Verminephrobacter eiseniae EF01-2: one gene and its partner. The protein of the gene in region 2 interacts with the protein of the main gene of each other region in a pairwise test. Links are inferred from orthologs where the notes say so. Each region holds a gene or a part of one and is shown on either strand. Other genes may lie near its edges. The genes, in order: VEIS_RS09015 and VEIS_RS05005.

What was found.
Region 1: the proteins of VEIS_RS05005 (region 2) and VEIS_RS09015 interact in binary tests that used the Escherichia coli proteins (3 or more experiments, as listed by UniProt). The link is inferred for Verminephrobacter eiseniae EF01-2 from one-to-one orthologs.

Annotation. Positions count from the first base shown.
Region 1 is NC_008786.1:2,059,568-2,073,758, forward strand. The notes cover bases 5,944-8,710. They hold VEIS_RS09015 (uracil-DNA glycosylase), read right to left. Parts: upstream 7,805-8,710; coding sequence 7,082-7,804; downstream 5,944-7,081. Other genes in these bases: VEIS_RS09010 (amino acid permease), read left to right, coding at 5,944-7,076; VEIS_RS09025 (MarR family winged helix-turn-helix transcriptional regulator), read right to left, coding at 8,640-8,710. In the rest of the region: polA (DNA polymerase I), read right to left, coding at 1-1,503; VEIS_RS08995 (hypothetical protein), read left to right, coding at 1,572-1,889; VEIS_RS09000 (homoserine kinase), read left to right, coding at 1,905-2,855; VEIS_RS09005 (PhoX family protein), read right to left, coding at 2,988-5,222; more of VEIS_RS09010, read left to right, coding at 5,508-5,943; more of VEIS_RS09025, read right to left, coding at 8,711-9,176; VEIS_RS09030 (alpha/beta fold hydrolase), read left to right, coding at 9,358-10,245; VEIS_RS09035 (tripartite tricarboxylate transporter substrate binding protein), read left to right, coding at 10,270-11,259; VEIS_RS09040 (Gfo/Idh/MocA family protein), read right to left, coding at 11,332-12,357; VEIS_RS09045 (phytanoyl-CoA dioxygenase family protein), read right to left, coding at 12,373-13,548; VEIS_RS09050 (LacI family DNA-binding transcriptional regulator), read left to right, coding at 13,703-14,191. UniProt on the Escherichia coli protein: Excises uracil residues from the DNA which can arise as a result of misincorporation of dUMP residues by DNA polymerase or due to deamination of cytosine.
Region 2 is NC_008786.1:1,120,186-1,136,712, forward strand. The notes cover bases 8,553-11,400. They hold VEIS_RS05005 (type I restriction-modification system subunit M), read right to left. Parts: upstream 10,782-11,400; coding sequence 9,324-10,781; downstream 8,553-9,323. Other genes in these bases: VEIS_RS05000 (restriction endonuclease subunit S), read right to left, coding at 8,553-9,312; hsdR (EcoAI/FtnUII family type I restriction enzme subunit R), read right to left, coding at 11,137-11,400. Also shown: VEIS_RS04960 (TatD family hydrolase), read left to right, coding at 1-725; VEIS_RS04965 (ankyrin repeat domain-containing protein), read left to right, coding at 741-1,409; VEIS_RS04970 (ABC transporter transmembrane domain-containing protein), read right to left, coding at 1,444-3,333; Tol-Pal system beta propeller repeat protein TolB, read left to right, coding at 3,489-4,817; peptidoglycan-associated lipoprotein Pal, read left to right, coding at 4,863-5,411; tol-pal system protein YbgF, read left to right, coding at 5,408-6,205; more of VEIS_RS05000, read right to left, coding at 7,585-8,552; more of hsdR, read right to left, coding at 11,401-13,446; VEIS_RS05015 (recombination-associated protein RdgC), read right to left, coding at 13,572-14,552; VEIS_RS28275 (hypothetical protein), read left to right, coding at 14,753-14,905; VEIS_RS05020 (heavy-metal-associated domain-containing protein), read right to left, coding at 15,229-15,426; VEIS_RS31460 (transposase), read left to right, coding at 15,511-15,783; VEIS_RS05025 (hypothetical protein), read right to left, coding at 15,883-16,527; VEIS_RS05030 (MATE family efflux transporter), read right to left, coding at 16,517-16,527. UniProt on the Escherichia coli protein: The subtype gamma methyltransferase (M) subunit of a type I restriction enzyme. The M and S subunits together form a methyltransferase (MTase) that methylates A-2 on the top and A-3 on the bottom strand of the sequence 5'-AACN(6)GTGC-3'.

The DNA of each region.
Region 1 (14,191 bases), 940 kb from region 2 along the record:
GTCCACCGGCACCTGGGCAAACGGCAACTGGTGCGCGCCCTTGCCGCACAGGTCTTCATAGCTGATGCCCTTGCGGCCGGTGTGGCGCTCGGCCAGGCTGCCCAGGTTGTGCGGCTTGTGCACCTCCAGCACATAGCTTTGCAGCATGGTGTCGTGCACATAGCCCTGCACCTCGATGCCGTGGTTGGCAAACACATGGCGGTCGTACTTGATGTGCTGGCCCAGCTTGTGCCGCCGGCCATCTTCCAGCCAGGGTTTGAGGCGTGCCAGCACTTGGCCGATGGGCAGTTGCGCGGGCGCATCCGGCCCGCTGTGCTGCAGCGGGATGTAGGCCGCAGCGCCAGGCTGCACGCTCAGCGAGATGCCGACGATCTGCGCCCGCATTTCGTCGAGCGAATCGGTTTCGGTGTCCAGCGCCACCAGATCGGCCTGTTGCAGCCGCTGCAGCCATTGCTCGAAGTCCTGCCAGTTCAGGATCGATTCGTACTGCACCGGGTGTTGCCGGGCGGCCGAGGCCGGCGGGTCGGCGCCGTGCCCGGGAACGGGGACGGGGACGTCGGCGGCGGGGTCGGCAAACAGGTCGCCCGTTGCGCCGGACAGGGGCAGGGCAGGGGGGGCAGGGTCTTGCAGCGCGCGGGCCAGGCCCTTGAAACCGTATTTCTCGTAGAACGCGCGCAACCCGGGCACCTGCGGCGCGCCCATGGCCAGGGCGTCGAGCGCGGGCAGGCCGGGCACATGCGCGGCCAGGTCGCAGTCGGTCCGGATGGTGACGAGTTGGCGGCCGGTGGGCAGCCAGCCGATGGCGCCGCGCAGGTTCTCGCCCACCACGCCCTTGATCTCGTGCGCATGCGCCAGCAGCGCATCCAGCGAGCCGTATTCCTGCAACCACTTGGCGGCGGTCTTGGGGCCGACCTTGGGCACGCCGGGCACGTTGTCCACGGCGTCGCCCATCAGGGTCTGGTAGTCGACCATGAGTTGCGGGGGCACGCCAAACTCGGCGGTCACGCCCGCCACATCGCGTTTTTTGCCGCTCATCGTGTCGACGATGGTGATGTGCTGGTTCACCAACTGGCTCAAATCCTTGTCGCCGCTGGACACCAGCACCTGCATGCCCTGCGCCGCCGCCGTCACGGCCAGCGTGCCGATCACGTCGTCGGCCTCCACGCCGGCGATGGCCAGCACCGGCCAGCCCAGCAGGCGCACCACCTCGTGGGTCGGCGCGATCTGCGCGCGCAAGTCCTCGGGCATCGGCGCGCGCCGGGCCTTGTATTCGGGGTAAATGCTGTCGCGGAAGGTCGGGCCGGAGGCATCGAAAACGCAGGCCGCGTAGTTGGCCGGCCGCTCCTTGCGCAGCGCCTGCAGCATGTTGATCATGCCGCGGATGGCGCCGGTGGCGGCGCTGCGCGCATCGCCCGGAACCACCCGCAGATCGGGCAGGGCATGGAAGGCGCGGTAGAGGTAGCTGGAGCCATCCACCAGCACCAGGGTCTTGGGATCGGTCATGCGCGGATTGTGCACTTGGGCCGGTCATCAGGCATGGGGCATGGACGCGCGCCCTACAATCCATGCCCATGCGTGCCGTTCATCATCTTCTTTGCTTGCCGGGACTGGCCTGCGGCATCGCCTTGGCCCAGGCGCTGCCCGATTCCGGGCCGCCCCCGGGCCACAGCCAGCAGCGCAGCGAACGCATCCGGCTCGAAGACGCCGGCAGCCGGATCGACGAACTGCGCGTGGGCGGCCAGACCAGAATCATTTCGGTGCAGCCCAAGATCGGCCCCATGCCCGGCTACGAAGTGCAGTCGCCCGATGGCGCACTGCGCCGCGCCGGCAGCCAAAGCGGCGCCGAAACCGCCACCGCCCCCCGCGTCTGGAACATACTGAAGTTCTGACTTGGCGGGTTGGCGGTGGCCGTTTTTACCGAAGTCTCCGAGCCAGAGGCGCGCGCGCTGCTGCGGCGCTTGCGCCTCGGCGAACTGCTGGCGCTGCGCGGCATCGAGGGCGGCATCGAGAACACCAACTACTTTCTGACCTGCGAGCAGGGCGAGTTCGTGCTGACGCTGTTCGAGCGCCTGACGGCCGGGCAACTGCCGTTTTACCTGCACCTGATGAAGCACCTGGCACAGGGCGGCGTGCCGGTGCCGGACCCGCGTGCCGACCCGGGCGGCGTCATCCTGCACAGCGTCTGCGGCAAGCCGGCCGCCGTCGTGAACAAACTGCGCGGCAGCAGCGAACTGGCGCCACAAGGCGCGCATTGCGCCGCCGTGGGCCGCATGTTGGCGCGCATGCACCTGGCCGGGCGCGGCTTTGAGCGCCACCAGCCCAATTTGCGCGGCCTGCGGTGGTGGAACGACACCGTGCCCGTGGTGTTGCCGCATGTCGCTGCGGCCCAGGCGGCGCTGCTGCGCGCGGAACTGGCCTACCAGAACCATGTGGCCGCCAGCGCGGCCTACGCCGCCCTGCCCCGGGGGCCGGTACATGCCGATCTGTTTCGCGACAACGTGCTGTTCGATGGCCAGGAACTGACGGGTTTTTTCGATTTCTACTTTGCCGGCGTGGACAGTTGGTTGTTCGACCTCGCGGTGTGCCTGAACGACTGGTGCATCGACCTGGCCAGCGGCGCCCACGACGGCGCGCGCGCAGCGCGCATGCTGGCCGCATACCAGGCCGAGCGCCCGCTGACCGCTGCCGAGCGCGGCCTGCTGCCCGCGATGCTGCGCGCGGGCGCGCTGCGCTTTTGGATTTCGCGCCTGTGGGACTGGTACCTGCCGCGCCCGGCCGCCATGCTCAAGCCGCACGACCCGACCCACTTCGAGCGGGTGCTGCGCGGGCGCGTGGCCGACCCGGTGCGGGTGTAGGCGCCGTGTAGGCGCCGCATTCATTCCATTCCTGAATCATCCGCGCGCTTCGTCACTTCGTCGGCGCCGCTTGCCGTGCATTCGTGCTGTCTGCGCTCCGCCTTCGCGTTCACGAACGATGTGGAAATGGAATCAGGTGCCGACGCTGCCGCCGTCATTCCTGGTGATCACGATGGTCGCCGAACGGGGGCGCTTGCCGGCGCCGTAGCCCGCATTGGCGGGCCATTGGCTCTGGTATTTGGCCGGGTCTGCCAGATTGGCTATGCCGGTGGACTCGCCGGGGTGCTGGACGTTCACGAACAGCGCCTTGCCATCCGGGGTTTCGGCCAGGCCGGTGATTTCGCAGCCCTTGGGGCCGACCAGAAAGCGCTTGAGGGTATCGGCCGTCGCCGCCCGGCCCACGGGGGTGACGATGTCCAGCCGGCTGCCATCGGCCCGGGTGTAGCTCAGCGTCTTTTTCGCGCCATCGCCCACTTGGCCGGGCGTGGCGGCCAGCAGCATGCAGTTGCTCACATCGGTATAGGCGTTGTCGTCGGTCTCGATCCAGCAAATGCCGGTGGCCTGGCTGAAGACCAGGCCGTCAGGGCTGGAGAAGTCCTGCTCGTGCGTGAGCGCCGAGAGGTTCACCATGGCCTTGTCGGCGCCGGCCTCGGCACCAAACAGATACACGTCCCAGCTAAAGCCCGTGACCGGATCCCTGGGGTTTTCCTTGAGGCGCACCAGGTGGCCGTTGGGGTTGCCCTCCTGCCTGGTCGTGCCCTTCATGTCGGTATAGGCCCGGGGGTTGGCCGCATCCGGCGGGTACTGGCCGCTGCCCGGGTTGATGTTGCGGCTTTGGTTGTTGTTGGTCAGCGTGAAATAGGCCTCGCCATTGGCCGGGTTCACGGCAGCCCACTCGGGCCGGTCCATCCGGGTCGCGCCCACGGCATCGGCGGCCAGCCGGGTATTGATGGCGATATCGGCCGCATCGGCAAACCGGTAGGCCGCGTAGTTCGCAATGGCGCTGTTGGACAGCGCCAGTTCCACCCAGGCGCCGGTGCCATCGGCATCGAACCGGGCGACATACAGCCGGCCGCTGTCCAGGTACTTGTCGCCCACGGCCATGCGGTCGCTGGCATTGGCATCGGCCGCATTCCACAGGGCGCTGGAGACGAACTTGTAGATGTACTCGCCGCGCGAATCGTCGCCCATGTAGACGCTCAGAGGCTGGCCCGCCACCGGCGTGCCGAAGACCGCGTTCTCGTGGGCGAAGCGGCCCAGGGCGGTGCGCTTTTTGGCCATGCGGGTCTTGTCGTAGGGGTCGATCTCGACGATGTAGCCCATGCAGTTCATCGCGTTGCGGTAGTCATCGCTGCCGTCGGCCGAGGCGCCGATCAGGCTGTTGTTCCAGCGCTGGTATTGGTCACCGGCGCCGCCCGTTTCCCAGCCGTGGCGCGAGGCTGCGCCCTGGTTGCGGCCATAGCGCTTGAGCGCCGTGACGCTCTTGCCGTTGCCACGCGCAGCGTCATCGGCCGCGCTGCGGGTGAAGTAGCCGGCCCAGTTTTCTTCGGCCGTGAGAAAACTCCCCCAGGGCGTCTTGCCGGTGCCGCAGTTGTTCAGCGTGCCACGGGTCATGGTGCCCGTGGGGGAATACTTGGTGATCAATTGCGCGCTGCCACGGGCCGGGCCGGCGATCTCGATCGGGCTTTGCGCGGTGAGGCGGAAATTCAGCGCCGACCCAGGCACATAGGCCCACTTGCCGGCCGACTTGGCCACTTCGACCACGGTAATGCCGTGGACGGTGATTTCCTTGTCCACTTCGGCCGCCGGGCGGGGCAAGCTGCTGGTGCCGCCATCGGGGTGCAGGAAATACGAGGACAGCTTCTCGTCGGTGGTGGCCTCATGGTTGATGGCCAGCAGGCCGCGCTCGCTGGCGTTGTCGTTGCGTTTGCCATCGGCCCCCAGGCCGAACCATTCGATGCCGTCATGGTGGTCGCCGGCGCGGCGCTCGAAATCAGTGTCGCTGCCATCGTTCTTGTAAGCGGCCAGGCCGGCGGCGATCGGGTCGCCCAGCGCAAACAGCACGCTGGCGCTGTAGCCGGCGGGCACGGTCACGGTATCGGCCAGGCTCTTGGCCACGGCGCTGAAACCCAGCAGCCGGGGCGATGCGGGTGTTGCCGGCGCCGTGGCATCGTCGCCGCCAGCGCAAGCGGTCATGCCCAAGCCGGCCAGCATCGCGCTGCCCACCGAGCCCACGCTGCCGCGCAGCAGGCCACGGCGCGACAGGCGCGCGTCGAGCACCGCCGCAAAGCTCGGGTTGGCGGAGGAATTGGAGTTCTCGTCGTTGAAGTCGAACGCTGGCGCGAGCGCATCGATAGGGTGGGTCATGGGGTTCCTCGTGGGTCGTGGGTTCGTGGGTATTGGCGGGAGACGAAGCCTGTGCAGCATAGAAACCGCAGGTGACAGCGCGGTGAAGTTTTGATGTCCGCTGGATGACAGTCCGGATGACGATCGGCACGGGCAACGGTCCAAGGGGAACACCGGCAATCACCACGCGCCCTGGCACAGTGCGTGCAACAACCGTGGCTGTATGCTTACCAGTGCACACACACGCACGCACACGCACACTGGCGGCCAGCGGCAAGCCGTGATTTCAACTCTGCAGGAGATTCCATGAACCAACCATTGGACGAGGATGTCAAGACGCTCCATTCCATGGGCTATGCCCAGGAGTTGGCGCGGCGCATGAGCGGATTTTCCAATTTTGCGATTTCCTTTTCGATCGTTTGCATTTTGGCGGGCGGCATTACTTCCTTGCCGCAGGCTTTGAGCACCGGGTTCGGGTTTCAGGTGTTCGTCGGCTGGATCGTCGGCGGTTGTTTTGCCCTGGTGGTGGCGCTTTGTCTGGGGCAGATCGGCTCGGCTTATCCGACGGCAGGGGGGCTTTATCACTGGTCCTCGATTTTTGGCGGACGCGGTTGGGGTTGGGCCACGGCGTGGTTCAATTTGATTGGCCTGCTGTTCGTGGTGGCCTCGGTGAATGTGGGTGTCTGGTATCTTTTCCGTGATCTGGTGCTGGCCGGCGTGTTCCATATGGACGTGAGCAGCATCACCGTGGATGCCGCCCGGCAGGACAACGGCCAGGCCGTAGCGGTGCAAATCTTCGTCGTCTTGCTGATTACGACGCTGCAGGCGCTCAGCAACCATTTCGGCATCAAGCTGACGACGATGCTGACGGATTTTTCCGGCTATCTGATTTTTGTCGTCGCCATCGTGCTCACCGGAACCTTCCTGATCTGGGGCGCGACATGGGATTTTTCCCGGCTGTTCACATTCGTCAACATGACCGGAGAAGCGGGCGGTGGGCTGGTGCCGCAGCCGCGCAGCATGTTCATCGCTTTCCTGATCGGTCTGCTCTACCCGCTCTACACGCTGACAGGTTTTGATGCCTCGGCCCACACGGCGGAAGAGACCCACAACGCCCGGGTGGCAGTGCCGCGCGGCATGTTGCATGCGGTTTTGTGGTCTGTGGTCTTTGGTCTGGTGATGGCGGGGTCCTTTGTGCTGGCCAGTCCCGATTTGGCGGCAACGGCCAAGGAGGGCGGCAGCGCCTGGTTCAATCTGTTCAACAACCTGCCGGCACCGACCTGGCTGAAGGATTTTCTGGCGATTGCCATCGTCGTGGCCAATTTCATCTGCGCGCTGGCCGGGCTTACCTCGGCGTCGCGGATGATTTTTGCTTTTGCGCGGGATGGGGGTTTGCCGGGGTCGCGTATCTGGCGCCATGTGAGTGTGCGCTGGCGCACGCCGGTGGCAGCCATTTGGCTGGGGGCCGGCTGCTCGGTCGCGGCCACCCTGTATTCCCCGGCTTTTTCGGCGCTGGCCGCAGGCTGCGCCCTTTTCCTCTACGTTTCTTACGCGATGCCGATTGCCGCCGGCTTTTTTGCTGAAGGCAAGAGTTGGACGGAATTTGGCCCGTTTCGCTTGGGTTTCTGGTCCAAGCCGTTGGCGGCGCTGTCGTCGGCGGGCGTTCTGGTGCTGGTGTATGCGGGGATCCAGCCCCCTTCGGATATTTTGATCAACTACATCATCGGCATCGTCGTGTTCTTGACCGTGCTCTGGTTCGGCGTGGCGCGTCGCCGTTTCAAAGGCCCTCCGATCGGGGCTGAAATCACCCGCCGCGCCCATGAGATAGAGGCTGCCGAGGAGGCGGTCGGGGAGGTCGCATCCCCGGGGCGGTGACGGGATCAGCCCGGCGCCTGCTGCCGCAGCCGAAACTCCCGCGCCTTGCCAAAGTGGCCATTGCCGATGAATGGCACCGGGGGGCGCAGCGCCGATAGCGGCGAGGGGTGGTTCGAGGTCAGCAGCAGATGCCCGCGATTTGACGCAATACAGGCGCGTTTGGACTGGGCGTGCGCGCCCCAGAGCATGAAAACCACCGGGCGCGGGCCTTCGGCCACATGGCGGATGACCGCGTCGGTCAGCGCCTCCCAGCCTTTGCCGGCGTGGCTGGCGGCTTGGCCCTCAGTGACCGTCAGGACGCTGTTGAGCAGCAGCACGCCGTTTTTGGCCCATTTCACCAAGCTGCCGCCCGGATTCGGCCAAGCGGGAAAGGCGGTGCCCAGGTCGCGCTGCAACTCCTGGAAGATGTTGCGCAGCGAGGGCGGCAGTGGCACGCCCGGCGCGACGGAAAACGCCAGCCCTTCGGCCTGGCCGTGGCCGTGGTACGGGTCCTGCCCCAGGATGACCACACGCACCTGCTCGGGCGGTGTCAGTTCCAGCGCGCGCAGTGGCCGGGGTGGAAAGATGGTGGCGCCGGCCTGTAGCCGGGCCTGCAAAAACGCCAGCAACGCCTGTCCGCTGGCCGCCGCAAAGAAGTCTTGCACCAGTGGCTGCCAGCCCGGCGCCACGGGCCAGTCGGCCGGGTCGGCGCTCAGCAGCCGGGTCGGGGGTGGTAGTGCGTCATTCATCGTCGAACAGGGCTTGTGTGCACGATTTGCAGTCACTACCGACAAGCCACCAAGCCCGCACCCCGGCCCATCAACCCAAGCCAGGCTGGAGCGTTGGGCCCGGAAAGGCGTGCGTGAGCGCATCGAAAAGAGGGGCGCCTGCTTGTGCCCGCCCGCCAGGCAGGGCCTGGCCCGGGCTGCTCTGGCAGACAGCGCAATGCCCGGGCGGGGCATGGGTGACGACGACATCGGGCGCGGCCACTTGGCGCAGGGTGCCACCCCTGTGGGCCTTGCGCCCGCCGATCGGCCATGGGTCGGATAGCTGTTGCATCGAGTCGCGGATTGTAGTTGACGGCGCTGGCGCGGCTGGGTAGCGACAGCCGATTCGAATCAGCGAGCGGCCAGTGCGGCGCCATCTGGACAGCCAGAACTCCAGCAAACCGCAGCCCCCCAGCGCTGGGCCCCGCAGGTCCGAACCCAAGTCATTGGGCAAGGCCGGGCTGCGGGTGAATGAGACGACAACTGTCTCGACACGCGCCGCCATCGGGAAGGTGTTGGCAGCGCACAGGGGCCCGATGGTGGAGCCGAATGCCATCAACGGGAAGTTTGGAAACATCAGTACCGCAAAGCAGATGGTGCGCGCGGGCAGCGCCTTTTTCTGCCGCTGCCTGGCCCCGGAGGAATTCGAACAAACCTATGGAAGCCGCATGGAGCCTCGGTTTTGTGTGTTCGGTTTTTCGCGTGTTCCCCTACTCGTTCCCCCACGTGTCTTAAGCACAGTCGGTGCGAGCATTCTTCAAAGAGACATCTGTCCCGGAAAACCCACTTCGCTGCGCTGAAGCCCTACATGCGTGAGTCACGCTTTCTTCATTCGCCGAGGTTTTTGCTCGGAGGCAGGCAAGTCCTTGGTCGGCGTGACACACCAGTGTTCCTTGCTGTTCCAGTCCGGCCCATGGGCGCAGAGCTTGCGCAGCAAACCTTCAAAGGTTCTCCGCTCTGTCTCTGACAGGCAGGCCATCATGTCCTGTTCGCGCTGCTGGAGCGCCGGCATGAACTTGTCGTGCAGGCGCCGGCCGGCCGCCGTGATGTAGAGGATGAGCCGGCGTTGGTCTTGCGGATCGGGCTCGCGCCGCACCAGCCCCTTGCCCTCCAGCGCCGTGATGGCCCGGCTGATGTTGTTCTTGAGGTGGCCGGAAAAATCGCAGATGTCCGCCGCCGAGATGCCGTCCCTGAAGCACAGAAAGATGAGCGAAAGGATCTCGGGGCGCGTCAGTCCGTGCGTCGCCTCGATGGCTCGAAACGAAGGCTCCCGGTACGAGTTGATCATGTACCCGAGCTTGTAGGCGAAGGGGATGGAGACGCCGTCGAGGATGTCGTTGAGCGGACGTTTCATGGTGCGATGGAGCTGGGCATGCGTTCAAGTATAGGAACGTCGATGGCCTTCCAGCCATCGGGGGCGGCGTGCCACCGTGCCCTCCAAGGGAAAACCCTTTGCGTTTAAATAGTTCCATATGGGACTATTTGGGCATGCGGTTTTCTGACGACGTCGGACCCGCCAGCGAAGGAACCAGACCATGAAGCAGCGATTTATCTACTCCGGCACGGCAGATCACCCCGTCTATGTGGACGTGCTGGTCGCTGAGGAGAAGACCGAGAAACTGCCCATCGTCATGCTTCACGGCGGGTTCCACAACGGAACCGGCTACCTGGCCACACCCGATGGCCGTGAAGGCTGGGCGGCTTTGTTCTGCCGCCGGGGACACGACGTTCATGTGATGGACTGGCCAGGGCACGGCCGTTCGCCGACCTCCGCCCGTTTCCTGGAGCTGTCGATGGCCGATGTGGGCCGCTCGCTGGCCGCCTTGCTGCACGACATCGGCCCTTCCATCGTGTTCGCACACTCGGCGGGCGGACCCATTGTTTGGTGGGTCGCGGAAAACCACCGCTCGCACGTCAAAGCGATTGTCGGCATTGCGCCGGGAGCGCCCGCGAACCTGGTCCCGGAACTTCCGACCGAGCCAGACACGGCGGGTGACGGCGATGCTGGAAGTCACGCCATCTATGCGCCCACCGATCGCCCGGCCTTCGTGGACCGGTCGTTCATCCAGACCTACTGGGCCAACAGCCTGCGCTTTCCTCATGGCGCATTCGAGGCCTACGCCCGCTCCATCGGTCACGAGAGCCCGCGGATCCTGAACGAGCGCTTCAACATCGGAGGCAGCGGTCTGCGCCTGGAGCGCCCCGAACAGCTGGGCACCCTGCCGATCCTGGTCATGACCGGCGACGCCGACCCCCGCCATCCGAAGGAAGTGGATGGCGCCCTGGCGACGTTCCTGGGCGCCGATTTCATCTGGCTCCCCGACATCGGCATCACCGGCAACGGCCACATGCTGATGCTGGAAGACAACCACGAGCAGCTGGCGGCCCACATCGGCCACTGGCTCGATCAGAGAAGCCTTTGACCCCCACCCCACGAAGGAGACCCCATGAACACCAACCTGAACCGGCGCAAGGCGCTGCGCCTGCTTTCGCTGCCCGTCATCGGCGGCACGGCGCTCACTTCCCTGGCGCAGGGCAACGCCTACCCGTCGCGCCCGATCAAGATCATCGTGCCCTGGGCGGCCGGCGGCGGCGGCGATGCCCTGGTGCGGGCGATGGCGCCGGTGCTGTCCCAGCGCCTGGGGCAACCCGTGGTCGTCGACAACCGTCCCGGGGCGATTGGCACGATCGGTAGCTTGCTGGGCGCCAGAAGCCCTGCCGACGGCTACACCTTGATCTATGGGGCGGCCGACTCGCATTCCATCGCGCCGCACATCATCAAGCCCACGCCCTACGATTCAAAGAAGGACTTCCTCGCGGTGGCTCCGATCGGGTTCACCCCGCTGACCGTGATGGTGCATGCCTCCCATCCGGCCAAGACGCTGACCGAGTTTCTGCAGATGGCCAAGCAAGCGAAGGACGCTCCGACCTACGGCTCCTGGGGCCAGGGCAGCTCGGGCCAGATCATCATGGAAGTGCTGAACAAGAGCACAGGTTCCCCGCTGCTGCATGTGCCGTACAACAGCACCGCGCCGTTGATGCAGGCCCAGCTTGCCAAGCAGATCGACTGTTCCGTCATCCCCTCGCTGGTGGCGGAACAGCATGTGGCGGTCGGTGCGATCCGCATGTTGGCGGTCACCGCCCCCGAGCGTCTGGCCGGACACCCCAATGTGCCGACCCTCAAGGAGTTTGGCGTCGACATCGACATCGGTCCCTGGCTCGGCTTCGTGGCACCCGCGAACACACCGGCCGAGATCGTCACGCGCCTGCACGACGCCATCGAAGGCTCTCTGGCCGATGCACAGGTGGCAGAAACCATGCGCAAGATGTCCATGGTGATGACGCCCATGAGCACGTCGTCCTACCAGCAGTTCTACAACCGAGAGTTTGATCGCTGGGGCAGCTACATCCGGGCGGCCAATATCACATTGAACTGAGACATTCTTCTGAGATCTGGGAGGCACTTGAGTCCTCCCGTTCGCACAATCTGCCGCTTCGATGCGGAGTGCTCACAGCCTAACCGTCTCCCCCGTCAGAAACGACCGCTGGAGCGCGTGCGCGATGCGGGTGGCCTCGATGGCGTCGCTCAGGTCCCCCGGCAGGGTGCCGGTGCCCCGACAGGCGGCCACGAATGCCCGCATCTCCTGTTGAAACGCCTGTTCGAAGCGCGCGTAGAAGTCGGGCAGCGCCGGGTGGTGCACGCCCTGCGCCGAGCGGAAGGTGGTGGCACCCAGCTGGGCGCCGAAACCCACCTGCACCGTGCCCGCGGTGCCGATCACCTCCAGCGTGGTCTCGTGGCCGTGGGGCATGGTGCGGCTGGCGTACAGCACGGCGCGGGCGCCGCCCTCGAACTCGATGATCGCCAGGCCGTTGTCCACGTCGTCGTGCTGCGCCAGCTCCGGGTGGACCGCGTTGGTGCCGCTGGCGAACACCTTGGTGGCCTTGGGGTTGCCCAGCATCCAGCGGGCCAGGTCGATGTCGTGCACGCTGCAGTCATTGAAGATGCCACCCGAGGTGGGGGCGAACTTCACGAAAAATCCGTCTGGGTCGATCCTGTCGCAGGTCTGCGAGCGCACCAGGAAGGGCCGGCCCAGCTCGCCGCGTTCGATGGCCGCGCGGGCGCGCACCAGATCGGGGTCGAAGCGCCGTTCGAAACCGACCATCACCACCTGTGCCGGGTGCGCGGCCGCGAGAGCGGCCAGCGCTTCGCAGGTGGCGACATCGAGCGACAGGGGTTTCTCCACGAACACGTGTTTGCCGGCGCGCAGCGCGGCCTCGAACTGGTGGGCGTGTTCGGTGGTGGGGCTGGCCAGCACCACGGCGTCGATGTCGGCGGTGGTGATGAAGTGGTTGAAATCCTGGTGGAGCTGCGTCACGCCCAGCTGGTCACGGGCCCAGTCGAGGGCGCCCGCGCTGGGGTTGCAGGCGGCGACGAGCCGGGCACCGGGCACGTGGTGGGCCAGGCATTCAGCGTGGCGGCGGCCCAGGCGACCGAGGCCGACGATGCCGACGTTCAAGGGGGTGGCGGATGTCATGACGGTCTCCTGGGTTCAGCTGAGGCGGTGTTCGGCCAGCGTGTCCATGTGGCGCTGGAACTGTTCGGGTGGCCAGGCTTCGTGCAGCGCGCGCTGCATCACCGCCTGCGGGCTTTCGGGGGCCAGGCCGCCCAGCGGCGGGTCGCGGTCGAGGTTGGTCGGGAAGGCGTAACCCTCGGCGCTGGCGGCCACGGCGCGCCTTGCGGCTCCCGGGTCGAGCTGGCCGTCCCGCAGCAGGGTCAGCAGCGGCGGGTACAGGGTCAGCGCCATGCGGTGCCGGTCCACGGTCTCCATCGCGCGACCGAAGGCCGCCGACACTTGCAGCAGGTTGGCCATGCGCTGAATGTCCGCCGAGCGGTTTTCGCCCGCCGCGTGCAGCAGGGCCGGGTTGAAGAACACCGCGTCTCCCTTGGCCAGCGGCAGTTGCACACGGTGCTGCTCGAAATAGGTCCGGAAGTCGGCGCGCTCGGCCACCAGGTAGCCGTGGCTGAACTTCTGTGAATGGGGCAGGTAGAGCGTGGGCCCGCTCTCCAGCGGCATGTCCACGTGCGCCACCGCGCCCTGCAGGGTCAGCATGGGCGAGAGGCGGTGGGCGTGTGCCGGGTAGGCCTCGGCCTGCGTGGCGGTGCAGAAGCCCAGGTGGTAGTCGCGGTGGGGCATCTGCGCCGCGCCGCCGGGCCGCACGTTGTTGACCTGCGAGGTGACCTGGTAGCCCGGGCCCAGCCAGGCGTGGCTGGCCAGCGCAATCATGTCGCTGGCGTAGTAGCGGGCAAACAGGGCCGGGTCGAGCAGGCAGAGTTTTTCCAGCGCGTTCCATACCCGGTCGTTCGCTCCGGCCTTGGCGAAATGGTCACCGCCGCTTTGGCCGTGGCGCTCGGATTCGATGATGGCCTGGAAGCGCTGCGTGACGGCATCGACCAGCGCATGGTCGGGCAGGGCGCCCTTGAGCACCAGGATGCCGGGGCCATGCTCCCACACCCTGGCCCATTCGGCCATCAGCGCCGAGCGGAAGCCGTCATCGCCGTGCAGCTGTGTGCGCAAGGCCGCGCAGTCGTAGACCGGCACGTCGTGGGTGGTGTGCGCGGCGTTAGGGCAGTCCCGCGGGTCGGTCTTCTGGGCGAGAACGGCTTGCAGATCGTCGAGGCGCGCCTCGTTGGCGCGCAGGCCGTGCCGGTGAAGGGACTGGGTCATGTTGTCTCCTGGTGTTTGTGGGGCCAGTCTAGGCAGCGGAGCGCTTTTCCGGGGCTGACAAACACCTCAAAAACACCTCAGAATTCACCACCGGATCACCATCAAATCCACCCCCATTTCCACGCGCATTTGCGCACCCACAGACGGACACACCTTGGCCCATGACTTCGCGATGAAAGAGCTGGCCTTGCAGGCCGGCGTGAGCCTGGCCACGGTGGACCGCGTGTTGCACCAGCGGCCCGGCGTGCGCGCGGCCACGCAGCGGCGCGTGCAGCAGGCCTGGGCCGAGCTGGAGCGGCAGCAGCAACAGGTGGGCTTGCGGGGGCAGCGCTTGCTGATCGACCTGGTGATGGAGGCACCCACCCGGTTTTCGCGCATGGTGCGCGGCGCGCTGGACGAGGCCATGCGGCGCACGCAGCCGGCGGTGTTCCGCGCCCGCGATCACCTGGCCGAAACCCGGAGCGCCGAACAATGGGTGGCGGTGCTGGACGGGATTGCCCGCCGCGGCAGCCACGGTGTGCTGCTCAAGGCACCAGACCTGCCGGTGGTGGCGGATGCGGTGGCGCGGCTGCAGGCGCGCCGCATTCCCGTCGTCACCCTGGTCACCGATATGCCGTCGGCGCCCCGGCTGTCCTATGTCGGG
Region 2 (16,527 bases):
TGGCGCAGGCACAGGTCGATCGGGCTTTGTGCATTTGCACGACCATCGAGGGATTCGACGGCGTGCACGCGCTGGCCATGGCCCACGACAACTTCTGGAGCACGGTGGGCGTGCACCCCGATAACGAGGGCGTGACCGAGCCGAGCGTGCAAGACCTGCTCGAACGCGCCGCCCTGCCGCGCGTGCTGGCCATTGGCGAGACCGGCCTCGATTACTACGGCATGCAAGAGCGCAAGGGCGGGCGCAGCATTGCCGACCTGCAGTGGCAGCGGGAGCGCTTTCGCACCCATATCCGTGCCGCCCGGGCCTGCGCAAAACCCTTGGTGATCCACACCCGCAGCGCCGCCGAGGACACGCTGGCCATTCTTCGGCAAGAGGGCGAAGACGGCGCCGGCAACCGGGCCGGCGGGGTGTTTCACTGCTTTACCGAATCGCTGCCGGTGGCGCGCGCGGTGCTCGATCTGGGCTACTACCTGTCGTTCTCCGGCATCGTGACCTTCAAGAACGCGCAGGAGTTGCGCGCCGTGCTGGCCTTCGTGCCGCTCGGCCGCATGCTGATCGAGACCGACAGCCCCTATCTGGCGCCCGTGCCCTACCGGGGAAAGACCAACAGCCCCGCGTACCTGCCCCATGTGGCGCGCCAGGTGGCGGACACCAAGGGCATCACGCTGCAAGCGGTGGCCGAGGCCACCAGCGGCAATTTCGACCGTTTGTTCAGGCCGTGAGTGACGGCGGCACCCATGCAGCGGCGTTCTGCGTTGACAGCCATGGCCCTGGGGCTGCTGGCCGCGCGCACCCGGGCGGACTCCTACGAGGACTTTTTTGCCGCCATCGCGCGCGATGACGATGCGGCCATCACGGCGCTGCTGCGCCGGGGTTTCGACCCGAACATGCGCGACCCCAAGGGGCAGGTGGGTCTGACGCTGGCGCTGCGCGCTGGCGCCAGCCGGGCCTTTGCGGCATTGCTGGCAGCGCCCCGGGTGGACGTGCAGGCGCGCAATGCCGAAGACGAAAGTCCGCTGATGATGGCCGCCATCAAAGGCCATGTGGCCGCCGTCAAAGCCCTGCTGGCGCGCTCTGCCGATGTGAACAAAACCGGCTGGGCGCCGCTGCACTATGCGGCCTCGGCCGGCGCGCCCGAGCATCTGCTGATCATCGGGTTGCTGCTGGAAAACCATGCCTATATCGACGCCGCATCGCCCAACGGCAGCACCCCGTTGATGATGGCCGCGCAGTACGGCTCGACCGAGGCCGTGCAACTCTTGCTGCAAGAGGGGGCCGACCCCGCGCTCAAGAACCAGTTGGGCTTGAGCGCCATCGACTTCGCGTTGCGCGTGGGCCGCGTCGATGCGGCCGAAAAAATCGCTGCCGCGATACGGCAGCGCCAGCCCGACCGGGGCAAGTGGTGAGCCGGCCCGGCATCACCCCGGCATCACCCCGGCATCACCCCGGCATCACCCCGGCATCACCCCGGGCCAGGCCATTGCCGCCAGCGGGCCGGGCCTGCAGGCGCGCATACAGGCCGCCGCGCGCCATCAATTCGCTGTGCGTGCCTTGCTCGGCGATGCGCCCGCGCTCCATCACCACCACCCGATCCGCATGTTCTATGGTCGACAGCCGGTGCGCAATGACCAGCGTGGTGCGTCCCTGCATCAGGCGCTGCAGGGCCTGCTGCACCAGCCGTTCGGACTCGGTATCGAGCGCCGAAGTCGCTTCGTCCAGAATCAGGATCGGCGCATCCTTGTAGAGCGCGCGCGCAATCGCCAGCCGCTGGCGCTGCCCGCCCGATAGCTGCGCGGCGTTGTGCCCGGCCACCGTGTGAATCCCCTGCGGGAGCGCGGCCACATGCTCGGTCAGATGGGCCGCAGCCAGGCACTCGTGCACGCGCTTTTCGTCGACGGCCCGGCCCAGCGCCACATTGCAGGCAATGCTGTCGTTGAGCAGCACCACATCCTGGCTGACCATCGCAAATTGCGCCCGCAGCGCACCCAGATCCCAGTCGGGCAAAGCCTGTCCGTCCAGCAGAATCCGGCCCGATGTCGGCAGCACGAAGCGCGGCAACAGGTTCACCAAGGTGGTCTTGCCGGCGCCAGAGGGGCCGACCAGGGCGACGATTTCACCGGGCTGCACGCGCAAACTCACGCGCTCCAGGGCCGGCGCACGCTCCGGGCCAAAGCTCACGCTCACGCTGTCGAGCGTGAGCGCGCCCTGGGGGGGTGGCTTTGGCGGCTTTGGCGGGTCTGACGGCTGCGCCTGCCCTGCCGGCTGCGTGCGTTGTGTGCGTTGCGCCCGATACGGCCCGCCGGTTTCGGCGCCGGTCTCCTCCAGCAGGCCCAGGCCGCGCTCGAGCGCGGCCACGCCGCGCGTCACCGGGCTGGCCACATCGGCCAGGCGCCGGATCGGCGCGATCAGCATCAGCATCGCCGTGATGAACGAGACGAAGCCGCCCACGGTGACATCGCCGGCATCGCCGGCGCTGTGGCTTTGCCACAGGGCGATGCAGATCACCACCGACAGCGCGGCCGCTGCCAGCAACTGCGTCAGCGGCGTCATCGCGGCCGAGGCAATCGTCGCCTTGATCGCCAAGCGCCGCAGGCCCTGGCTCAGGCCGGCAAAGCGCCGGGCCTGGCCGGCCTGCGCACCGTGCAGACGGACGATGCGGTGCGCCAGCACGTTTTCTTCCACCACATAGGCCAACTCGTCCGTGGCCTGCTGGCTGCTCTTGGTCAACCGGTACAGCCGCCGCGACAGCGTCTTCATGATCCATGCCACCCCCGGAACCACCACCGCGACGATCAGCGTGAGCTGCCAGTTCAGATACAGCAAATAGGCCAGCAGTGCAAGCAAGGTAAAGCCATCGCGCGACAGCCCCAGCAGCGCCTGCACCAGCAGCGTGGCGCCGGTCTGCACTTCGTAGACCACGGTGTTGGCCAGGGCACTGGCGGACTGGCGCGCAAACAAGCCCATTTCGGCGGCCAGCACCCGGTCGAACAGGGCCTGGCGCAGGGTCAGCATGCCGTCATTGGCAATCCGCGCCAGCGCATACTGGCCCACGAACTGGGCCAAGCCCCGGACCAGGAACACCCCCAAAATGGCCAGCGGCACCAGCCACAGCGGCAAGCGGCCCTGGATGAAGCCCTCGTCGAGCAAGGGCTGCAGCAGGGCCGGAATCAACGGCTCCGTGAGCGCGCCCACCAGCGTTGCGGCGATGGCCAGCCCCCAGGCCAGCCGCTGCCGGCCAAAGTAAACCGACAACCGCATCAGACGCGCCGTCAAGCGACGAGGCAAAAGCGGGGTGTCGGCAGGCGTGGCGCCCGTATCTGTGGCTGGCATCGGCCCGGATTCTACGGTGGCGGGTGCCGGGCATGCCCCCGGTGGATTTCGCTGAAAGCGGCCCGCAATCACACAGCTTGTCACAGATGGGCTGGCCACTGTGTGTAACATGCGAGGTTGCTCCTTTGCCTTTGTTCGGCCACCGCTGGATGTCAATGACCACAGATCGCGTCTTCCAACGCTCCCCCTTCCCTGCGGCGCCCCCCTCGCGCCGCCAAATGCTGGCAGCGCTGATCGCCACCCCCGTGCTGCCGGCCCTGGCGCAGTTTCGTGTCGAAGTGACGGGCGTGGGCCTGACCCAGTTGCCGATAGCCCTGGCCCCGTTCAGGGGGCAGGCGCAGGCCCCGCAAAAAATGGCGGCCATCGTCCAGGCCGATCTGGAGCGCAGCGGCCAGTTTCGTGCCGTCGACGCCGATGGCGCGGCGCTGGACGAAACCACGCGCCCCGATCTGGCGCTGTGGCGCAAAAAAAATGCCGATTCGCTGCTCGCCGGCAGCGTCGCGCTGTCGTCCAACGGGCGCTTCGATGTGCGCTTTCGCCTGTGGGATGTGGTCAAGGGGCAGGACTTGGGAGGGCAGAGCTTCCTGGTCACGCCAGGGGACCTGCGTCTGGTGGCGCACCGCATCGCCGACTTCATCCATGAAAAACTCACCGGCGAACGCGGCGTTTTCTCCACGCGCATCGCATATGTGACCCGGACCACGAACCGGACCGGCGCGCGCTACAGCCTGTGGGTGGCCGACGCCGACGGCGAGAACGCGCAATCGGCGCTGTCCAGCCCCGAATCGATCATCTCCCCGGCCTGGTCGCCCCTTGGCGACCAACTGGCCTACGTGTCTTTCGAGTCGCGCAAACCCGTGGTGTACGTGCACGACGTGGCATCGGGTCGGCGGCGTCTGATCGCCAACTTTCGCGGCTCCAACAGCGCGCCCGCCTGGGCTCCCGATGGGCGCACCCTGGCGGTCACCTTGAGCCGCGATGGCGGCTCGCAGTTGTACACCATAGACGCCAACGGCGGCGAGCCGCGCCGCCTGATGCAAAGCGCCGGCATCGACACCGAGCCGGCATTTTCCGGCGATGGCCGCAGCATCTATTTCGTCAGCGACCGTGGCGGCGCGCCGCAGATCTACAAGGTGGGCGTCTCGGGCGGCGATGCAGAGCGCGTGACCTTCACCGGCAACTACAACATCTCGCCCAGCGTCAGCCCCGATGGCCGCTGGCTGGCCTACATCTCGCGCGCGGGCGGGGCCTTCAAGCTGCAGGTGATGGACCTGGTTTCCGGCTCAGTCAATGCCATCACCGATACTACGGCAGACGAGAATCCCAGCTTTGCCCCGAACAGCAGGCTCATCGTGTATGCCACCGAACAGCAGGGCCGCGAGGCCCTGATGACCACCACGCTCGACGGCAAAATCAAAGCCCGTCTGGCAGGGCAGGCCGGCGACATTCGCGAACCGGACTGGGGTCCGTTCCAAAAACCATGAGTTTTCAGACAGCCATCGCAACCCACGCCTTCAGGAGAAATTTGGATGATCAAACGCATAAGCCTTGCCCTGACCATTGCCGCCTTGGTGGCCGGTTGTAGCTCTGGCGTAAAACTCGACGAAGTACCCATCGAAGACAAAACCGCAAGCACGCTCAGCGGTGAAGCCAACGCCGGCGGCAACACCGGCAACGCCGCCCAGGGCAGTGGCGGCGTTGCCGGCGTCGACTTGACGCAACCGGCGCGGGATACCGCAGGCCCCGTGGGCATCGCCCGCATCGTCTACTTCGACTACGACAGCTACGTCATCAAACCCGAGTTCCAGACGCTGATCGAAGCCCACTCCCGTTTCATCAAAACCGACACCAAGCGCAAACTGATGCTCGAAGGGCACACCGACGAGCGTGGCGGCCGTGAATACAACCTGTCCCTGGGACAAAAGCGGGCCGAAGCCGTGCGCCGCGCACTGGGCCTGCTGGGCGTGCCGGACAGCCAGATGGAAGCCGTGAGCTTCGGCAAGGAAAAACTGGCAGTGCAAGGCCACACCGAAGAGGCGCACGCGCAAAACCGCCGAGTCGAAATGACCTACCGATGATGCCGGCCGCGACCATGATTGCTGCCGTGCTGCGGGCACTGGCTGCAGCCGCGCTGGCGCTGGCTTTGTTGCCGGCGGCCCGGGCGGCCCTGTTCGAAGATGGCGAGGCGCGCCGGGCCATACTGGAAATGCGCCAGCGCATCGATGACCTGCAGCAATCCCGGCAGCGCACAACCGAAGAACTGCGCAAAGGGGCTGACGAGAACGCCCAGTTGCGGCGCAGCCTGCTGGACCTGCAAACGCAGATCGAAACCCTGCGCGCAGAGCAGGCCAGGCTCAATGGCCAAAACGAGCAATTGCGGCGCGACCTGGGCGAGCTACAGCGCCGACAAAAAGACATCACCCAAGGGGTCGACGAACGGCTGCGCCAGTTCGAGCCGGTCAAGGTGAGCGTCGATGGCCGTGAGTTTCAGGCCGACCCGGCAGAAAAGCGCGATTTCGAGGCCGCTCTGGCGGTCTTTCGCGCGGGCAAATTTGCCGATGCGGGCTTGGCTTTTTCCAGCTTCGTGAGGCAGTATCCGCGCAGCGGTTTCATGCCGTCGGCGCGCTTTTGGCTCGGCAACGCGCAGTACGCGACCCGGGAGTACCAGGAGGCCATCGTCAACTTCAGGCAACTCCTGTCCGACACCCCGGGCCACGCCCGGGCGCCCGAAGCCGCCTTGTCGATCGCCAACTGCCAGATGGAGCTCAAAGACACCCGCAGCGCACGCAAAACGCTGGAAGACCTGCTGCAAGCCTATCCGCAATCGGAGGCTGCGCTGGCCGCCAAAGAGCGCTTGGCCTACTTGAAATAATGCCCGACCAAGAGACCGATCCGGAGCGTCGGTTTGGCGCCATCCGGCGGCTTTACGGCGCCCAAGCCGCCGCCCGGATACACCGCGCCCATATCGCCGTGGTCGGCATCGGCGGCGTCGGCTCCTGGGCCGCCGAGGCCCTGGCACGCACAGGCGTGGCGCAGATCACGCTGATCGACCTCGATCATGTGACCGAGTCGAACATCAACCGCCAGATTCAGGCCCTGACCGATACCGTAGGGCAGGCCAAGGTGCTGGCCATGCGTGACCGGATCGCCCGGATACACCCCGCATGCAAGGTCGCCTGCATCGAAGATTTCGTCGCCCCCGGAAACTGGCCCGGGCTTTTGCCAACCCCGGTGGACGCACTCATCGACGCCTGCGACCAAGTCCAAGCCAAATTGACCATGGCCCTGTGGGCCCGGACCGCAGGAACATGGCACATCACCGTGGGTGCCGCTGGCGGCAAGCGGCATGCCCACCAGGTAGAAATCGACGACCTTGCACGCGCAACCCATGACCCGCTGCTGGCGCAACTGCGCCAGCGGATACGCCGGCACCATCGCGCGCAGCGCGATGACCAATGCCTCCGCGCGCAGTGCGATGGCCAACACCTCCGCGCGCAGCGCGATGGCCAACACCTCCGCGCGCAGCGCGATGGCCAACACCTCCGCGCGCAGCGCGATGGCCAACACCTCCGCGCGCAGCGCGATGGCCAACACCTCCGCGCGCAGCGCGATGGCCAACACCTCCGCACGCAGCGCGATGAACAGCACCATCGCGCAGCACGCGACGGCCAGGAACTGGGCGTGACCAGCGTCTTCAGCCGTGAGCCCGTTGCCCTGCCAGAGGCGTCCTGCAAAATCGACAGTTCATTGAATTGCCACGGCTACGGCTCGATGGTGGCGGTGACGGCCACCTTCGGACAATGTGCGGCGGGGTGGGTGCTCGACCAATTGGCCACAGGCCGCGCAGCCCCGCGTTGCCGGTAAAAACGACGCTACAATTTAAGGCTTTTGCGCAGGCAGCCAGACTGCCTGCACGGCTTGGCATCGGTCGAACAGGTCGGGACGTTAGCTCAGTTGGTAGAGCAGCGGACTTTTAATCCGTTGGTCACAAGTTCGAATCTTGTACGTCCTACCACAAAACACCGTGCGAAACATAGAAATCCAGCTACATAAAACGTAGCATATTTCTGCTTTGCACGGGATGCCGCCCAGCACGGGCCAGGGACTCAGCCGTGCGCTTTCTTGCGCCCTGCGCTGCGCCGCTTTGGCTCCGACGCCTCGGACGGGGAGGAGCAGGGCAAACAGGCCGAACCCGGCCTTGACCGGGACGTATTTCTCGGCCCGGCGCTCGGCTTCGTCGAGCTCTTGAAATCATGGCCATTTCGAACCCGGCTTGGGAACTAACCGCGCCACAGACTCCAGCAGCGCCTCGGCCAGATGGGTTTGGACGGTCTGGCTGGCGCTCAGGCGCTGGCGCAGGTCGGCGCACAGGCTGCGCAGGGCTTCGACGCGGCTGACGATGCGGGCTTGTTCGACCAAGGGGGGGACAGGGAAAGCACAGAGCCTGAGCTGCGTCATGTTGATGGACGCCAGGTTCGTGGTCTGCTTGGACGCTGCGGCAAAGTAGGCGCGGGCCGTGACGGAGTTCAGGTACAGCTCGGCCCATACCGGGTTCCAGTCGGGCGAGGTGCCGCGCACCCTGAATACATGGTTTTGATGCAAACACACGGGCAGTTCGTCGCGCCATATCGCGGTGCGCCCCACTTTGTCCCGATTGCCGCCCTCGGTGATCAGCAAATCGCCACGGACGATCTGAAAGCGCTCCAGCTCGGATTGATCGATGACGACTTGCTTGACCGACGACAGATTCAAATGCCAGCGCTGTACATTGGCCACCCGCAGATAGGGCAAAAGAACGGGCGCGCTGATGGCTGCCTTGCGGCCCAGGATGACGCCGCTGGTAATCGCAGCGACATCGCCGAACCTTGCCCATTCCCAGCCCGGCGGTGCCCTGAACGGCGCTTCCTGTGCCTGCAGCGGCGCCAGCGCCTTGTCGGGCCTGAGTTGACCTGCGGCGATCAGTCGATCTTTTTCGGCGCAGATTTTTTGCAGCAGCCCGCTGGCCGGTTCTTCGCCCGGGTCCTGGGGCACGAGCAGGCCGCGCACGGCCAGTTGCAGCAGGGTTTGCTCCAGCGCGTCGACGGCCTCGGGGCGGTCGAACAGCAGGTCGAAATGGGTGCGCACGCGCTGCCAGTGGGCGCTCAGCTCTTGCGGCGTGTTGCTGCCGGTGAGCGTGCCCAGCAGGGTGTCGACGAGCCGGGCATGTTGCGCGGCCTCCAATGGGCCCCTGGCCTCCAACGTATCGCACAGGCGCATGAGTTCTTCGACGCGGGCGACGATGCGGCTTTGTTCGACCGCTGGCGGCAAGGCGATCAACAAATTCGACAGCGATTGCGTGTTCAGTGTCGTGCCCATCAGTGCTTCTTTGGAGACCCCCGTTTTGGAGACCGTGGGCAGCATGTATTTCAGGAAGTCGGTCACCAGACCGCACAGCGGCATCAAGGACACGATGGCTTCGTTGTGGTAGGCGGGCACGCGCAGCACCGAAATCTTGCCTATCGTGAGCTTGAAACTCATAATCAAGGTGCCCACGGGCAGTGGCTCATAGCCGAATACTTGCGCTCCACGGGCTGTGAGCTTGCGCTGGGTGTCAAAGACCTCGCCGAGGTGCGCCATGTCGGAAATACTGACCCAGGCATAGCCTTCCTGATCCCAATACTGCGGATCTTCGCTCGCCGGGGTCTTGCCGATACGAAACGGCAGCAACGCGCCAAGCCGCACCCACTCCCAGCCCGGCGGCAAGGCAAACGGCTTTTCGTGCTGCGCAATCTTGGCCTGCGCCTTGTTGCGCCGGATCTTGCCTTTGGCGATCAACCGGGCTTTCTGTTCCTGAATCGTTTGCAGCAGCTTGCTTGCCGGTTCATCGGCCGGGTCTTGCGGCACCAGCCTGCCTTGTACTGCCAGGCTCAGGATCAACTCGCGCAGTTTCGCCACGCCTGCCGGGGCGGTGACCACGAGATCCATGTTTGATAGCAGCATACGCTTGCCTTTCAAGCGCTGGCGAGCGATTGGCTCAAGATGTCTTTGAGTTGATTGCGCAGGGTTTGCGCTTCAGCCTGCAAGCGGGCGTAGTCGGCCAGCAGGGTGTCGGGGTCGTAGCATGCGGTCTTGTCGACATGCGGATTTTTCTGGTCGAGGTTGTAGTGGGCTGCGCGGATGGCGTCGATGCCGACCTTCCAGGCGTGCTCGTTTTCCACGCGCGCGGCAAAGCCGTCGGCCTCGTTGCCCCACCAGGCTTTCTCGTGGTCGAACTCCTGGATGCGGATGGGTTGGGTCTTGCTGTAGTTCTTGACGCCCGGCGGGTAGAGGTGCTCGTAGTACCACACATGGGTGGTGGGCGTGCCTTTGGTAAAGAACAGCAGGTTGGTCTTGATGCCGGTGTAGGGCGAGAACACGCCATGGGGCAGACGCACGATGGTGTGCAGGTTGCACTCGGCCAGCAACTGCTCCTTGATGCGGACTTTGGCGCCTTCGCCGAACAGGACGCCGTCGGGCAGCACCAGGGCGGCGCGGCCACCGGGCTTCAGGATATGTTTGATGAGCACCAGGAACAGGTCGGCGGTTTCCTTGGTGCGCAGATCGGCCGGGTAGCCATCGCATTCTTCCATACCGCCAAAGGGCGGGTTGGTGAACACCAGGTCGACGCGGTCGGCCGTGGTGTAGTCGCGCAGCGGGCGCATCAAAGCGTTGTCGTGCACGATCTGGCTGGGCACTTCGATGCCGTGCAGCAGCAGGTTGGTGACGCACAGTATGTGGGGCAGGTGTTTTTTTTCGACGCCGCGGATGCTGCTTTGCAGCATGACTTCGTCGGCGATGTTCCTGACCTGTTTGCGCAGGTGCTCGATGGCACAGACCAAAAAGCCGCCGGTACCGGTGGCGGGGTCGAGCACCACCTCTCCGAGCCGGGGGTTGCAGATGTCGACCATGAACTGCGTGACCGCTCGGGGCGTGTAGAACTCGCCGGCATTGCCCGCACTTTGCAAGTCTTTCAGGATTTTTTCGTACAGGTCGTTGAACTGATGGCGCTCGCTCTGGCGGTTGAAGTCGATGCCGTTGATCTTGTTGACCACCTGGCGCAGCAAGTGGCCGCTTTTCATGCAGTTGTAGGCATCTTCGAACACGCTGCGCACCACGTAGCCGCGCGGGTTGCGCAGTGGGTCGGCGCTCAGGTTTTTCAGGACGACAAAGAGCTGGTTGTCGACAAAGTCGAGCAGGGCGTCGCCCGTCATGCCCTCGACATCGGCCGCCCAGTGGCGCCAGCGCATGGGCTCCGGGATCGGGCTGTGGTAGGCGCCGCGGGTCAGTTCCAGTTCTTCTTCGAGCGCGTCGAACACTTTGAGAAACAGCAGCCAGGTGAGTTGGCTGATGCGCTGGGCGTCGCCATCGACGCCAGAGTCTTGGCGCATGATGTCCTGGATGGATTTGATGACGGAGGTGAGGTTGGACATGGGTTGTCTGCTTGGCAAATTTTCGGCTTGAACCCGGCATTGGGTTACTGTTTGTCTGCAGGAGAGAAATCATTGGGCGCCAGGGCATGACGCGCCGTCGGGTGACGCAGTCGGCAGGCGGTGATGTGAAATCCTGGTCTGCGATCACCCTCTTGCAGATCGGTATCCACACTCCAAATCCAGACCCTGCCCACTGCATATTGATGGCGCGGCTGTCCCCATTTTCTGCCACTTTCAGACAGACGGGACCGGCTTTGATGAAGCGCTTGGCGCTTGAGTGCGCAGGTGGTCACCGAATGAGGTTAGCACGTTGTCTCCTGGATCATTTTTTATTGATGCCCGTTGGCATGAGAGGCTAACCAGCGCGATAAATTTCACGCACCAGCGTCTGTAACGCAGCCTGGTATTGCGGGCGGCCGCCGAAACTGCGCACCAGTTCCACGGGGCTGCCCAGGTTGGTAAAAGGCTGGATCCTGAAAACTTCACTGCTTTCGATGGTGGTGATGCCTTCGTCGGCGTATTTGTCGAGCAGGGCTTGCAGCACCTTGCGCGCCATCGGGCCATAGGAACTGAAGGGTTTTCGTTTTTTGACGCGGGCCGCCCGCTCGCGCCGGGTCAGCGTGGGCTGGTCGTAGGCCACATGCAGCAGCAGGTCGAAGGGATCGAGGTTCTGCAGACCGGTGTCGGCCGCAACTACCTGTGCCGCCAGGGCGTTCAGCGGTATGCCATAGGCTTGCAATTCTTGCAGCAACGTGGTCTTGCGCTCGGCCTGCTGCCAGGTTTGCAGAAATTGGGCTAACGAATCGAAGCGCTTCAGCAGCTTGCTGCGGATGTCGCCACGCAGGTTTTCGGCGCACCATTGGCCTGCGGGGGCCTCCGGTGTGTCGCCAGGCGGGGTCTGGTCGGGAAGGTCCAGAGGGTCGATGAGGGCTGCGGACGGCTCCATGGGCTCGCCCGCCTTGGGCTCGTAGACCTGCACCGGGCCGCCGTCGAGGTCTTTGTCGGCAAAGAGTTCGGTGGCGCGTCTGAAGTCGATGATGGTGAACCAGCTTTTGCCCAGGTCTTCGTGCAAGCGGCTGCCCCAGCCGATGATTTGCTCGAACTGTGCCATCGACGGTATGTTCCGGTCGATCACGATGAGCTTGCAGGTGGCGGCATCGATCCCTGTGCTCGTCAGCTTGGAACTGGTGATGATGACGGGGAAGGTCTTTTCGGGGTTGATGAAGTTTTCCAGTTCGTGCTTGCCGTCGGCGTTGTCGCCGGCGATCTGCACCACGTAGCCGGGCTCGGTTGCGCACAGGTCGGCGTTGGCCTGGGTGAGGGCTTGGCGCATGCGGGCGGCATGGTCCGTGTTTTCGCAAAACACAATGGTTTTGGCGTAGCGGTCCGTGGCTTGGAGGTATTCGGTGATCCTGGCGGCTGCGGCCAGGTCGCGCTGTTCGGGCACGGGTTTGTGCAGCAGCACGCTGCTGGCGTAGTTTTCGATCAGTAGACCATAAGGGTCGGTCAGGTTTGCCATGGTGTGTCCGGTGAGGGTGTCGCGCTCCAGATCGACACGGATGATTTTGTAGGGTGCAAGGTAGCCGTCTTTGATGCCTTGCCGAAAACTGTAGCTGTAGATGGGCGCACCGAAGTAATCGCTGTCGACGGCGGTGCTGCTGAACCCGATCTGGGTGGCGCTGGCAAAGTAGTCGAGGATTTCGCGCCAAACCGAGTCTTCGGCCGCGCTGCCGTGGTGGCATTCGTCGACCACGATGAGGTCGAAAAAGTCGGGGCGGAACTGTTTGTAGATGTCGTTGTGCTTTTCGCCGGTGCCTGTGACGATCCGGCATGACGCAAGATAGATTTCGTAGCTTTTATCGACCTCTTTGGCGGTTTTTCTGTCCCCCCATTTGCGCTCGCCGGGCGCGTCGGCACGTTCCACGCCTTTGGCGTCAAAGCTGAGTTTGATCATCGCGCTCTTGAAGGGGCGAAAGTCATTGACCATGGCCTGGTTGATCAGGGTGTTGCTGTCGGCCAAAAACAAGATGCGTTTTCTGCTGTCGCTTTTCCAGAGGCGCCAGATGATCTGGAACGCGGTGCAGGTTTTTCCCGTGCCGGCGGCCATCACGAGCAGCGCGCGATTTTGACCGTTGGCAATGGCCTCCACCGTGCGGTTGATGGCTTTGAGCTGGTAGTAGCGCAGGGTCTTGCCTGGCGCGTAGTCGGACGCGGCCACCTGGCACACCTGCGGGCTCCAACCCCTGGCGGCGCAGTATCTGTCCCATAGTTCGGCGGGGGAAGGGAATTCGTCGAGCGTCAACTGGCGCTCGGGCGCGGCATCGGCGCGCGTGGCGTCGCGCAGCACCAGGCCGTCGCCATTGCCGGCAAAGCAAAAGGGCGCATCCAGCAGCCGGGCGCAGTCGATGGCCGGCAGCAGGCCCTCGCCCGCCATGTGCTGGCTGGCCTGCACCACGGCCAGCGGGATGTTGGCTTTGTAGAACAGCACGAAGTCGGCGCGCAGTTCGGTGGAGCTATCGCGCCGGGCTTCGTTGCCACACACCATCACCCGCCCTGGACGCAAAGGGTAGGCGCGGTAGATCTGGTCCATGCTGCTCCAGCCCGCTTTTTCCATGGCGGGACGGATAAGCTTGTCGCAGATGTCATTTTTTCTGAGGTTGCTCATTCTTTCCCCCGAATGCCGACGCACACAAGCCTCAAGCCTATGGGCATTCCTTGTCCCTCATTCCGAGCAAGGATTATGCGGCGGCGCCGCACTGGCGATGAGAACCAACCCCTGTTGCTCTGGCATCAGAAAGGGGCTGGCTCCGGGTCCACAGGCCGCCGCAGCGCAGCACCATCGGGGCCTGCCGGTGCCGTCACCGGGGCTGCGGCCACCCCATGACCCTGGTCTGCCGCGCCACCGAGCGCCTCGATCAAGTCCGGGATCAGCAGGGCCAGCTCGCCCGTGGCGATGGCCACATCGGTGTCAAAACCGCTGTCGTCGGCCGAGGTGCCTTCGCGCACTGTGTCCAGAAAAGACAGTTTTTTGATCTGCAAGCCCTCGGTCAGCACGAAGGACACGCGGCCATCCCATGTCAGCGCGAGCTGGGTGGGCAGCTTGCCAGCGGCGATATGGGCCTGGATTTCCTCGATATCGAGCGGGTGGCGGGCGTAGCGCACAACGGCCTTGGTTTCGCTGGCGCTCTTGAGCTCGCATTCGCGGTCGACACTGAAACCTGCGGGCGGCTCCTGCGTGCTGAGCCAGTGCGACATCGCGGCCTGCGGGCTGGTTCGGGTATCGATCGGCGCGACCGACAGGCCCGGCAGCAGTTCGACCAGCAGGGTCACCACCTCGTCGGCACGGCTCTGGCTGGCGGTGTCGAGCACCAGCAGGCGCGCTGCCATGTCGATCCACACCCACATCGCCCCCTGCTGGGTGAAAGCCAGCGGCAGCAGGTCCAGCCTGGCCTCGTCCTTGAGCGCCCGGCTTTCCTTTTTGCCGGGTTTACGGCCGGTTTGCTGCTCGATATGCCCGGCTTTTTCCTTGACCTTGCGCGCCAGCACCGGACCGGGCAGCAGCTTGGTTTCGACCATGCAGCGCAAGATCCATTGGCCCCCGACCGATTCGGCCAACAGGCCATGCGCACCGCGTGGCGGCGTCCAGCCCAGGGATTGTTCCTGCGTGGCGCCGCATTCGATGAAGGGCGCCTTGGCCAGCGCTTGTTCCAGTTGCGTCAGTTGCATCTGCCAATGCGGCGCGATGCGGTACACGATGATGTTTTTGAACACTGAAAAACCTTTTGATCATGGGGTCGTCGAACGGACTGTTTTGGTTTGCGCTGAAAGTACTATTGTTTTGACAGCAGAAAAAACGTTTGAATCCAGCGCCGACCGGCATTTTGATACAGGTCAACGAAGCGGTAGCAGCATGGGGCTGCTGCGCCCGATGGACCCGGCCCTGGCCCCTTGCGCAGGGGTCGATACGGCTAGTGTCGCGTCACCGATCATCTGTCGGTCTGCGCTGGCCATCGAAGCGCATCGCGGCGTTGCATCGCTTGCCAATACAGCTCGGTATGGGCCGCGCGATGCGCCTTGCGCTGCGCTCCGATGGCTGCGCGCAGCCTGCGACATCTGATCGGTGACGCGACACTAGGCGCAAAACCGGCTGTGGGCAAATCTGGGGATGGTTCCGGCACAAGCGACGGTTCATCCACAGACATCGGCCTGCACCGGTTTTTGTCCCCACCACGATGACAGCGGCAAGGGGGGTCGGTGCACAGGCTTGGCCTGCGGCCAAGTGCGCACCAACATTGGAAAAAAAGCACTTGTGCACAGACAGGCCGGCATCTTACTACTACGACTATTCCTTATATGAAAGACATAGAAAGACAGGGACATTGCCAACCCCAGCCGGGGCGGGCGACGGTGCAGCGGCGCCTGTTCAGGCCCGCAGTGCTGTCCATGCTCATGTGATGCTGTAGCCCTCTTGCGCAATCGCTGCGGCCAGGGCTTCGCGCGGCGCGCTGCTGGCAACATCGACCTTGCCGCTGGCGCGGTCTATGTGCACGGTGGCCTGGGGGTCCAACCGTTGCACGGCCTGGGTGACGGCACGCTCGCAATGGCCGCAGCTCATGCCTTGCACTTGGAAGGTGGTGGTTTGCATGGGGTTTCCTTGTATCTTTGGTTTACGGGGAAATAAGAGGGGCCACAGGCAATAGGCCGTTCGCGTGGTGGATGGACGAGCAAGATTCACGTCGTTGTCGATGCGCTCGGTAGCCCAGTGCGTTGGCTGCTCACTGGTGGCGAGGTAGCCGATATTACACAAGCCAAGTCGCTGTTGGAAGGCTTGAAAACCGATGCGGTACTGGCTGACAAGGGCTACGATGCCGATGCCCTGATTGACAGCATAATCGGATCAAGCAATTCCGAAGAATCGCAACTCGTTATGAAAAGCTGGCGCGTAACTACCTGTCGTTTCTCAATCTGGTTTGTACTTATATTTGGATTACTTGATTGTTAACACGCCCTGGCGTTTCGTCCTGGCTGGCCATCGAGACATACATGGTCGCCTCGACATCGGGCGTCAGGTGGTAGGCGCGCGCGCATCTCCTGGTAGAACTTAACGTTCGGACTGCCGGAGCAAGGCCACCAGGGTCTGAGTCGCAGTCGTCTGCTGCAACGCCGCCGGGACGTCCGAGATCGAATGGGCCAGGCCCATGTGGTTGTACGTTTCCGTGCGGACCTGGTCCGTCAGCGCGACGCGAAATGCTTCGGCATCGACCCACGTCTCGCACCCGTAGCGCTCGCGATTGACGACCAGTGGATCGTGGATCTGGATCTGGTGTCCGTCTTCGGAGACGGCGGTGACCAGCAGCGCGTGAAGGTACGCGGGATTCTGCGAATAGAAGACGTCGTGCGTGAGCCGACTGGTGTTGACCCAGACCACCGCGCCGCCATTCGATCGGCAAAGACGGGCAAGTTGGTCCAGTCCGTCCGGCCCGTCGATGGGGGCGGATTCCATCCTGGCGCCCAGGCGAGTGCAGCCCAGCAGGCCGACGTCCTGTACGGCGAAGGTGTACTCGGGATAGCCCCATTCATCGAGGCCGCAGCGGAACAGGTAGCCCTCGCCGAGTTCCAGCATCCTGGACTCGTTCACGGGTGTGCCGCGACGGTTCAGCAGCTGGGCGAGGCTGCCGGTGAAGCAGTTGACCGCCACGGCGGGAAAGCGATGGACGTGCTGTGGTGATGCGGTCTCAGGCGGCAT